DNA from 3 places in the Rhizobium sp. P1_B8 genome. Region 2 is predicted to be linked to each of the others. Evidence: predicted binding sites of a transcription regulator. Region 2 holds the regulator's gene; each other region holds the start of a gene.
The links. Region 2 encodes LexA, which represses DNA repair genes until DNA is damaged. Its sites were predicted from a motif close to TGTTCNNNNTGTGTTCNG; they were not measured.
Positions count from the first base shown of each region.

Region 1: AC1D2N_RS02700 (ribonuclease T2 family protein) is a predicted target of LexA. The motif match lies at 1,550-1,567, and genes of this name have one in related genera.
Region 3: AC1D2N_RS29810 (PA0069 family radical SAM protein) is a predicted target of LexA. The motif match lies at 1,320-1,337, and genes of this name have one in related genera.

Region 1 is NZ_JBFTZZ010000001.1:566,735-570,009, forward strand. Features, by position in the region: gene AC1D2N_RS02690 (DMT family transporter) at 1-461, opposite strand, end outside; gene AC1D2N_RS02695 (alpha/beta fold hydrolase) at 494-1,423, opposite strand; gene AC1D2N_RS02700 (ribonuclease T2 family protein) at 1,581-2,321, shown strand; gene ettA (energy-dependent translational throttle protein EttA) at 2,420-3,275, shown strand, end outside.
Region 2 is NZ_JBFTZZ010000017.1:240,251-243,525, reverse strand. Features, by position in the region: gene AC1D2N_RS21535 (VOC family protein) at 1-890, opposite strand, end outside; gene lexA (transcriptional repressor LexA) at 1,089-1,808, shown strand; gene AC1D2N_RS21525 (ComEC/Rec2 family competence protein) at 1,789-3,275, opposite strand, start outside.
Region 3 is NZ_JBFTZZ010000033.1:90,706-93,980, forward strand. Features, by position in the region: gene AC1D2N_RS29810 (PA0069 family radical SAM protein) at 94-1,251, opposite strand; gene AC1D2N_RS29815 (glycosyltransferase family 2 protein) at 1,391-1,909, shown strand; gene AC1D2N_RS29820 (hypothetical protein) at 2,091-2,405, shown strand; gene moaB (molybdenum cofactor biosynthesis protein B) at 2,440-2,991, opposite strand; gene AC1D2N_RS29830 (4-(cytidine 5'-diphospho)-2-C-methyl-D-erythritol kinase) at 2,991-3,275, opposite strand, start outside.

The DNA of each region.
Region 1 (3,275 bases), on a different contig from region 2:
TCGAAACTCGGCTGGATGATCAGCATCGCCCCGAAGAAGCCGACGCCGCAGGCGGTATACCGCCGCCAGCCAATCGTCTCCTTCAGGAAGATGCCACCGAGGATCGTCACCATGATCGGCTCGACGAAGAAGATCGCGATCGCGTCGGCGACCGCCATATATTTCAGCGTCGTGACGAAGGAGATCATCGAAACGGTGATGATCGCGCCGCGGATGGCATGGAAGAGGCTCTGTCGCCAGGAAAAATCGGCGAAGCTGCGCCGCCATATCACAAGTGGCAGCATGCAGAGCGCCTGGACGATGAAACGGCCGGCGGTGATCTCCCCGGATGGCACGGTCGTGATCGCAAGCTTGGCAAAAATATCGATGAGCGGCGAGACCATCACCGAGAGTACCATCAGCACAAGCCCCATCGTCACGTCGGAGGCGGACGAAACGGGGCGGGCGGAGGAGCTGCTCATGATGAAATCCCTGTACTCAGGATATTGGTCGCTCAGGATCTTGCGACGGCCCTGTCGCACCACTCGCCAAAGGCTGCGATCGCCGCATCCGCGCCGATCTCATTCAGTGTTTCGTGCCGCATGTCCTGATATATCTCACTGCTGATACGGGAGAAGCCTTGGTCTTTCAAATGGTTTGACAGCCAGAGCACCGCTTTTCCATGCTCCGTCGCCGGGTCCACTCCACCGCCGACCAGATGGATCGGCATATCCCGCGGCAGCCGGTCTAGATGGATTTTCTGCGGCGCGCGGAAGGTCAACTCGAAGAGATCGAGCCAGAGAGAGACTGAGGCGTCGAAGCCGCAGAGTGGATCGGCGACATACTTGTCAACTTCATCAGGACGACGCGACAGCCAATCGAACTCGGTGCGGCGGCCGGCAATGGATTTGCCCCAGGTGCCGAAGGTGAGCTTCGGCAGCAGGCCGCTCGGCACGTCAGAGCCCTTCAGCATGCGCTCGGCAAGCAGGATCGCCTGGGCGGCGCGGCCGGCAAGGCCAACGGCGAAATTCGAATTCCAGACGGCGACAGCATCGAAGTCGGCCGGAGCCGTGACGGCTGCATTGAGGGCGATGAGGCCGCCCATCGAATGGCCGAAGAGGATCACCGGCAGGCCGGGATGGCAGGAGGCCGCATGGCCGCGCATGGCGATGACGTCGCCAATCACCCTTTCGACCCCACCACGCCGGGCAAAGCGGCCGATCGGCGCATCGGCTGCCGTCGTCTCGCCGTGGCCGCGATGATCGTGGGCATAGACATGATAGCCGCGCACCGCCATCGCCTCGGCAAAGGAGCGGTATCGTTTCGAATGTTCGGCCAGGCCATGCGATATCAACAGGATGCCGCGTGCCGCAGCTTCGGCCTTAGCATGGTGATAGGCCAGCGACGCCCCAGGCACGACGAGCCTTTGCGTTTCAGAAAACATGTGGGTCCTCCCGGCGGCAACAGACCAGATCGCCGGGTAATTGCAACATCGGCGTTTGGTTATCCGATAACAAATTGCAGCCTTGTTGCGATTCAGGGTTGCTGCCTTTTGAATTTGATGCTTATTTGTTCCTGTATTGTTCTTTTTGGGGGTTGAAATGAGCAGCATGCAATTGCGTACCTTGTCGTTCGCTGTGTCGATGGTTATTGCCGGCGCCGCCGTGGCGCAGGAGGCCGGCGGGCGCACCCGCTTCATTCTGGCGGCGAGCTGGCAGCCGGCTTTTTGCCAGACAAACCAGAAGAAGGCCGAATGCGCGAGCCAGACCGGCGAGCGCCCTGACGCGACGAACTTCTCGTTGCACGGGCTCTGGCCGATGCGGCAGGATTATTGTGGTGTGAGCGCCGATCAGAAGACCGCCGACAAGGACGGCGACTGGAACAAGCTGCCGGAGGTCACGCTTGCAGCGGAGACGAAGACGGCGCTTGCCAAGGCGATGCCCGGCACGCAATCCGGCCTGGAACGGCATGAATGGGTGAAGCACGGCACCTGCACGAAGATGAGTGCCGACGACTATTTCGGCGTCGGTGTGCATCTCGTGGGCGCACTCAACGCGTCGGCTGTGCGTGATCTCTTCGCTGCCAATATCGGCAAGCCGGTCAAGGCCGAAGCCATCAAGGCGGCTTTCGACAAGAGCTTCGGGCCGGGTGCCGGCGATCGTGTCAAGATGAGCTGCCGGCGGGCCGGCAATGTCAGGATGATCAGCGAGCTGACGATCGGGCTTTCGGAAGCTGCCGGAGCGGCATCGGCGAAAAGTGCCGGGCTTGCCGATCTGATCCAGGGTGCTGGAAAAACGTCGTTCGGCTGCGACGAGGGCGTCGTCGACGCTGCGGGCTTTTGACCGGAAATCCTGAGTAAACCGGGTTTCGGCGTTGCCCGGAGGCGCTGTTTCGCCTACATAGCGGCACAATCAAAGTTTCCCGCCCGGAGCAGCGCAGCATGGCACGTCAGTTCATTTATCATATGTCCGGCCTCAACAAGGCCTATGGCAACAAGAAGATCCTGGAGAATATCCACCTTTCGTTCTACCCGGATGCCAAGATCGGTATCCTCGGTCCGAACGGCGCGGGTAAATCCACCGTACTGCGCATCATCGCGGGCCAGGACAAGGAGTATACCGGCGAAGCCTGGCTCGCCGAAGGTGCGACGGTTGGCTATCTGGAGCAGGAGCCGCATCTCGATCCCAACAAGACGGTGTTCGAGAACGTCATGGAAGGCGTTGCCGCGAAGACGGCTGTCCTTGATCGTTACAACGAATTGATGATGAACTATTCCGATGAGACGGCGGAAGAGGGCGCCAAGCTTCAGGACGTCATCGACAGCCAGAACCTCTGGGATCTGGAAAGCCAGGTCGAAATGGCGATGGAAGCGCTGCGTTGCCCGCCGCGCGACGCCGAAGTCACCAGCCTTTCCGGTGGTGAGCGTCGCCGTGTCGCGCTCTGCCGTCTGCTGCTTTCGCAGCCGGATCTGCTGCTGCTCGACGAACCGACCAACCACCTGGACGCCGAAACCATCGCCTGGCTCGAAAAGCATCTACGCGACTATCCGGGCGCCGTGATGATGATTACCCACGATCGCTACTTCCTGGACAATGTCACCGGATGGATCCTCGAACTCGACCGCGGTCGTGGCATTCCTTACGAAGGCAACTACTCGGCCTACCTGCAGGCGAAAGCCAAGCGCATGCTGCAGGAAAGCCGCGAAGACGCTTCGCGCCAGAAGGCGATCAGCCGCGAACAGGAATGGATCGCTTCCAGCCCGAAGGCCCGTCAGGCCAAGTCCAAGGCCCGTATCA
Region 2 (3,275 bases):
GTCTCCTCGAAGGCGAAGAGCGTGCCCTGCCCGGGCGCGGGCTTCACCAGAATGCGATTGTTCTTGCGCGTGTATGTCACCCCGTTAGCAGCCAAATGCGCTTCTGTCACGGCAAGATCGGCGACAATGAAGAGGATTGCCCGGCCACGCAGGCCGCGATCGGCGGATGAGCCGGCGATCTCGAAATAGGCTTCTAGCCCTTCCGGCGTCATCAGGCTGATTTTCGCGTTCGAAGCAGCAACATTGACGCCAAAACCGGTTTTCTCGACTGCCGCCTGCGCCGCGGCAAGGCCGACGAAGGCCCCGAAAGCGGCGGCATCAGGCGCGCAGAGCGCGATCTCGGCAATGCCGGTGACGCCATTGGCATGCGTCTCCAGCGCGCCGCGGTCGGCCGGCAGCGGATTGACGCGTTCGACGCTGAAAAGGAAGAGATCGGGCGCGCGCAGGTCGCCGGCAAAAGCCAGCTTGAAGCCGGCGATGCTCTCAGAACCGTCCGGCATCGTCATCGGCCGGGTGAACTGCAGCATCTCGCCGGCGCTCGATCCGTTGCCGACGAAGTTCTGATGATCGATGCCGGCATCCTTACTACCGAAAGCAAGCCCCGAAAGCCCCTCCTCGCCGCAGCGGAAGCGGAAGGCCCGGTTGCGGGCGGTGAAAACATTGCCTTGCCGCGCTGAGGCCTCGCTCTCCTCGACACTCGCAATCCCGAGCGGCTCCAGATAGGTCTTGTCGGCAAAAAAGACGCAGGCGTTTTCCGTTCCGAAGGGATGGCGTGCATCGGCGGCAACGGTGAAGCCGAGCTTGCCAAGCCTCTCGCGCGCCAGATCAATGTTGACGACGGGCAGCACCACATGATCCAGCGGGTGCGGCTTGGCGGAACGCTCGTTCATGATATCCCTCCTGGAAACGGCAAGAGATGTGCGATGGCGCGCCCCTCAATGCAAGACATGTGTCCCAATCCGGCGAATGAAAATAAAAATCTCAACGAGTTGGCGCCAAGTTTTACGGAAATTTAGCTACTTGCGGAACACATATGGAACATATAGTGTCTGTTCTGGATTTGTTTCAATCACGAGGTCACAACGTCGATGCTCACGCGCAAACAACAGGAGCTTCTCCTTTTCATTCATGAGCGCATGAAGGAATCCGGCGTTCCGCCATCTTTCGACGAAATGAAGGATGCCCTGGACCTCGCTTCCAAGTCCGGGATTCACCGGCTGATTACGGCGCTCGAGGAACGTGGCTTCATTCGCCGCCTACCGAACCGCGCCCGTGCGCTCGAGGTCATCAAGCTTCCGGAGGCCTACAGCCCCAGCATTCAGCCCCGGCGGGGCTTTTCGCCCAGCGTCATCGAGGGCAGCCTTGGCAAGCCGCAGCCGGTCGCCACTCCTGCTCCCACAAAACCCGTCGCCGACAACGGCAACTCGGTCTCCGTGCCGGTCATGGGCCGTATCGCCGCCGGTGTTCCGATCTCGGCGATCCAGAACAACACCCACGACATCGTCGTTCCGGCCGACATGCTCGGTTCCGGTGAACATTATGCGCTGGAGGTCAAGGGCGATTCGATGATCGACGCCGGCATCTTCGACGGCGACACCGTGATCATTCGCAACGGCAGCACCGCAAGTCCTGGCGACATCGTCGTTGCTCTCGTCGACGACGAAGAAGCGACACTCAAACGCTTCCGCCGCAAGGGCGCCTCGATCGCACTGGAAGCGGCCAACCCGGCTTACGAGACCCGGATTTTCGGGCCGGACCGCGTCAAGGTTCAGGGCAAGCTCGTCGGCCTCATTCGCCGCTATCACTGACATCAGGCAGTCTGGATTCGGCAAAACTGTTGCTGCGCCAGTCATAGGCGCGATGCCGCATCCATGGCCGCGACAATGCATCGAATGCGGTTGCGACCTCCAGGCCGGCGTCGGCGAAGCGCAACTCGACGGAACCGGTCTTGCGCAACGTTTCGCCGGTGAAGAGCGTCGCCCCTGAGCGGCAGCTGTTGAAGCGCAGGCGGACCGACGTCACGACGATATCGGCCGCGTCGCATGCCGGACCGAGATAGGCGGCATTGTCGATGACAGCAACCACGTGACCATTGCCAAGCCTTGATGTGCACCAGGCCTTCTTGACGCAGGAAAAGCGGTTTGCTTCACCGGCCGCTGCAGCCGCCCGCATCGCCGACCTTGCTTCGTTCTGCTGATCGCGGGAAAGCCTGACGCGGCGGTCTTCTCCCTCCGGCGGAATAACAGGACCATCCAGCATCTTCGGCGGGTGATGCGTCGGCAGGACCAGCGCTCTCTGCCACTGGTCGAAGATGAAATCCGGCGGTCTTTCACGGTTGGAAGCCATGGCCCCCGCCTCGACGATTGCGACGAGACCACCATCCTCCGAAATCGCCAGATCCGGCGGCCGGGGAACCGGCAGAAGCAAGAGGACTAGCGTCGAGATCGCGATGATCGACGTGCCGATATGGCGCAGCCGGGTGCGGAGCAGCGTCAGCAGCAGAAAGCCTGCGACGGCTATCGCGAAATACCAAGCGGGCAAGCGGCCGATGCCGATGTCGCCACCCCAGCCGGACACCGTCTTTGCGATCGAGATCACCAGATCGAGGCCGAATCCGACGACCTTCCAAGGCAAAACATCCAGACCGAAAGGCATGAGCAGCATCGCCAGCAACCCGGCCGGCATGATGATGAAGGAGATGATCGGCATCGTCGCGAGGTTTGCCGGCAGGCCATAGGCAGTCAGGCGATGAAAATGCTCGATCGAAAACAGCGCGGTAGAAAAGCCGCCGATCAGCGAGGTCAGGAAGACGCCGCCGAAGAAACCCGCAACCGTAACGACGGGCCGAAAAACCGGCAGCTTCAGGAAAGCGTTTTCGCGGACGCGCCGGTCCTTCCACAGCTGGTAGCCAGATACCAACGCCAATGTCGCAGCAAAGGACATCTGGAAGCTCGGACCCAAGACCTCAGACGGTGAAATGGCGAGAATGACGAGCGCCGAGAGAGCGACATTGCGCAGGCTGATCGACGGCCGGTCGAAGAAGACGGCAATCAACATGATCGCCATCATGATGAAGGCGCGTTCGGCCGAGACGGCAAAGCCGGAGATCAGGAAATAGGCCGTGACGGCGATGAGCGCGCCGGCAGCGGCGATCTTCTTGGTCGGATAGGCTTGGGCGACACCGGGAAAGAGGCTGAGCAGCATGCGGAAACCGACGAAGAAGATGCCGGCTGACAGCGCCATATTGAGGCCGGAGATAGCGATGATATGAGCCA
Region 3 (3,275 bases), on a different contig from region 2:
CGGTTTTCCGTCCGGAATTGCGTAAAAGGTTAGAGGCAATTCCAGGAAAAGTGCCGCGCGGTTTTCCGTCCGGAATTGCGTAAAAATAAAAGGTTAGAGCAGCGACAACTGCACGCCGCTGCCATCGGGCGGCACGAACAGATCGTCGCGCAGCGGCACGCTGCGGCGTGTCAGGCCGAAACGTCGGGCGGCCATTTCAAAACGCCGGGCGATTTGCCAGGCATAGGGGCCGGCGCCCTTCATGCGCTTGCCGAATTCGGCGTCATAATCCTTGCCGCCGCGCATCGAGCGCACCAGCGACATCACATGCCGGTAACGATCAGGGTAATGCTGCAGCAACCAGTCGCGAAACAGTGGGCTGACCTCGAGCGGCAGCCTGAGGATGACATAGCTCGCCTCGGCGGCGCCGGCAGCCTTGGCCGATTCGAGGATGCGCTCCAGCTCATGATCGTTCAGCGCCGGGATAAGCGGAGCGGCCATGACAGCCGTCTGCACGCCTGCTTCGGCAAGGGTGCGGATCGTCTCCAGCCGCCGCGGCGGCGTGGCGGCACGAGGCTCCATCGTCCGGGCAAGCTTGCGATCCAGCGTGGTCACCGAGATGCCGACACGCACCAGGTTCTTAGCTGCCATCTCCTGCAGAATATCGAGATCACGCAGGATCATCGCCGACTTGGTGACGATCGATACCGGATGGTTCGCCTTGTTCAACACCTCGAGAATGCCGCGCATGATGCGCCATTCCTTCTCGATCGGCTGATAGGGATCGGTATTGGTGCCGATGGCGATCACTCGCACCTTGTAGCCGGGCTTGGCGAGTTCCCGCTCCAGGAGTTTTGCCGCATCGGGCTTGGCAAAGAGCTTCGTCTCGAAATCGAGCCCTGCAGAAAGCCCCATATAGGCGTGTGTTGGCCGGGCGAAACAATAGATGCAGCCGTGCTCGCAGCCGCGATAGGGATTGATCGAGCGGTCGAAGGGAATGTCCGGCGATTCGTTGCGGGTGATTGCCGTGCGCGGCTTCTCGACCTGCACTTCTGTCTTGAAGGGCGGCAGCTCTTCCCACGTCTGCCAGCCATCGTCGACGGTCTCCCGCTGCAGCGCCTCGAACCGACCTGTCGGGTTCAGCCCCGCCCCACGTCCACGCCGCCGATCGACCTCGACTCTCAGACCGGAGGAAACGATCATCGCATCGGCAATATCTGCCGTATTGGCAGGCGCGAATGCGGCCTGCCCTGCCAGGGACTGCTCTCTCATCGGATTCTCCCGTGGCGGAAAGCCATCGCCTCCGCCCGTTCTGCTGATTAAATTCCTATCTGCAAAACGAGAACAATGCAAGAACAAAATGAGGAAAACGGTGCTGGCAAAAATTTGTGCGGCGCATTATAAATGGTCAATGTTGACGGTTGTTCTCGAATGTCAGGATCAGGAATCTGAGCTGGCGCAGACCTTATCGGTATTGGTGGCAGGCGCGGTGGAGGGGCTGGTGAGCGATGTGGTCGTGCTCGATCACGGCTCGCGCGACGGCACCTCGCGGGTGGCCGACGCCGCCGGCTGCCGCTTCCATTCGCAGTGGGATATCAAGGACATCGTCCGCTCCGCCCGCGGCGAATGGCTGCTCTTCGTCGAGCCGGGCGCGAGACCCCAGGCGGGCTGGATCGATGAGATCGCCGAATATGTCGCGCTGAACAAGCTGCCGGCGCGCTTCACCGCCTCGCGTGGTTACAGGCGGCCGTTCTTCCAGCGTGTCGGCCGTGCCGTGCCGCCGCTGGAACTAGGCTTTCTCCTGCCGAAGAAGCAGGCGCTCGCCATCGCCAAAAGCGGGATGCGGCTTACCGAATTCGTCAAGGGCCAGAAGCCGCGCAAGCTCGCGAGCGAACTGATTCCCTCCTGGGTCGCCCGCGCTGCACGATAGGTGCCGCAAACCTCTCCATGAGCAAAAGATGGCGCCCAATAGGATTTCGCGCTATAATTCAACATGGCGCCGTCGAAGCGCCGCGCTTCGCAACGGAATGGCCATGGAATGCCGGTGAACGGCAGAACAGGTCAGCGAAAATCTCCTCTTCTGCCGGGTTTCCGGCGAAAGGAGGTGCGTCATGGTACGCAGTATGATCTACGGCCTCATAGCCGTCATATTGCCGACATTGGTGATCGCGCATCCGCATTCGGCAGCATCGCAGATGATGCGCAGTTGCGCAGGCCGACCCGAAATCGTCAATTTCCTCGACAAAAACTTCGCCGAAAAGCTCACGGCAGTCGGACTGATCAACGAGAACGCCATTCTTGAGGTCTATGCCGCCGAAAGCGGCACCTGGACCCTCATCGTCACGGATGTTCACGGCATAAGCTGCGTTCTGCTGTCGGGTGATAGCTGGGACACCATGCCCGTCTTGCCGGGCCTGGCCACATAGTGAATGCCCCTGGTTCGCCAGGGGCAACCATGCCCTACTTCGTCGCGCCGCGTTTCAGGTGTTCGTCCAGACGCGGCATGATCTCGACGAAATTGCACGGCGCGCTGCGGTAGTCGAGCTGTCCTTTCAGAATGCCGTCCCAGGCATCCCGGCAGGCACCGGGTGAGCCCGGCAGCACGAAGATGAAGGTGGAGTTGGCAACGCCTGCCGTGGCGCGCGACTGGATCGTCGCCGTGCCGATCTTCTCGTAGGAGATCCGGTGGAAAATGGCGGAAAAACCGTCCATCCGCTTTTCGAACAAAGGCTCCAGCGCCTCTGGCGTCACGTCGCGGCCGGTAAAGCCGGTGCCGCCTGTGGTGATGACCACGTCTATGTCTTCTCTGTCAGTCCAGGCCTTCACCCGCGCGGCAATCTCCGCGCGATCATCAGGCACGATTCCCCGGTCGACCAACCTATGGCCCGCCTCTGTGATCCGCGCCGCCAGCGTGTCGCCTGACTTGTCTGTCTCCGGCGTGCGGGTATCCGAGATCGTCAGAACCGCAATGCCGACCGCGATGAAGGGCCGCTTTTCGTCCAGACCTGCCATCATGCGCCTCCCGAAACCGTTTGCGTCGCCTGGAAATACCAGTCGGGCCGCTCGTCGTGAAGAGCTGCCGCCGCATCTTCGGCAGCAGCCATGGTCGCAAAGATGCCGAAACAGGTGGCGCCGGAACCGGACATGCGGGTCAAAAGCGCGCCGTTAGCCTGCAGCATCGCCGAGATCGCCGCAATCTCCGGCACGAGTTCGCGCGCCGGCGGTTCCAGGTCGTTGCGGGCAGCGGCAATCGCCGCGAGCCAGTCGGCAGCTAGAGGCCGGCTCGGTGGCAGGCT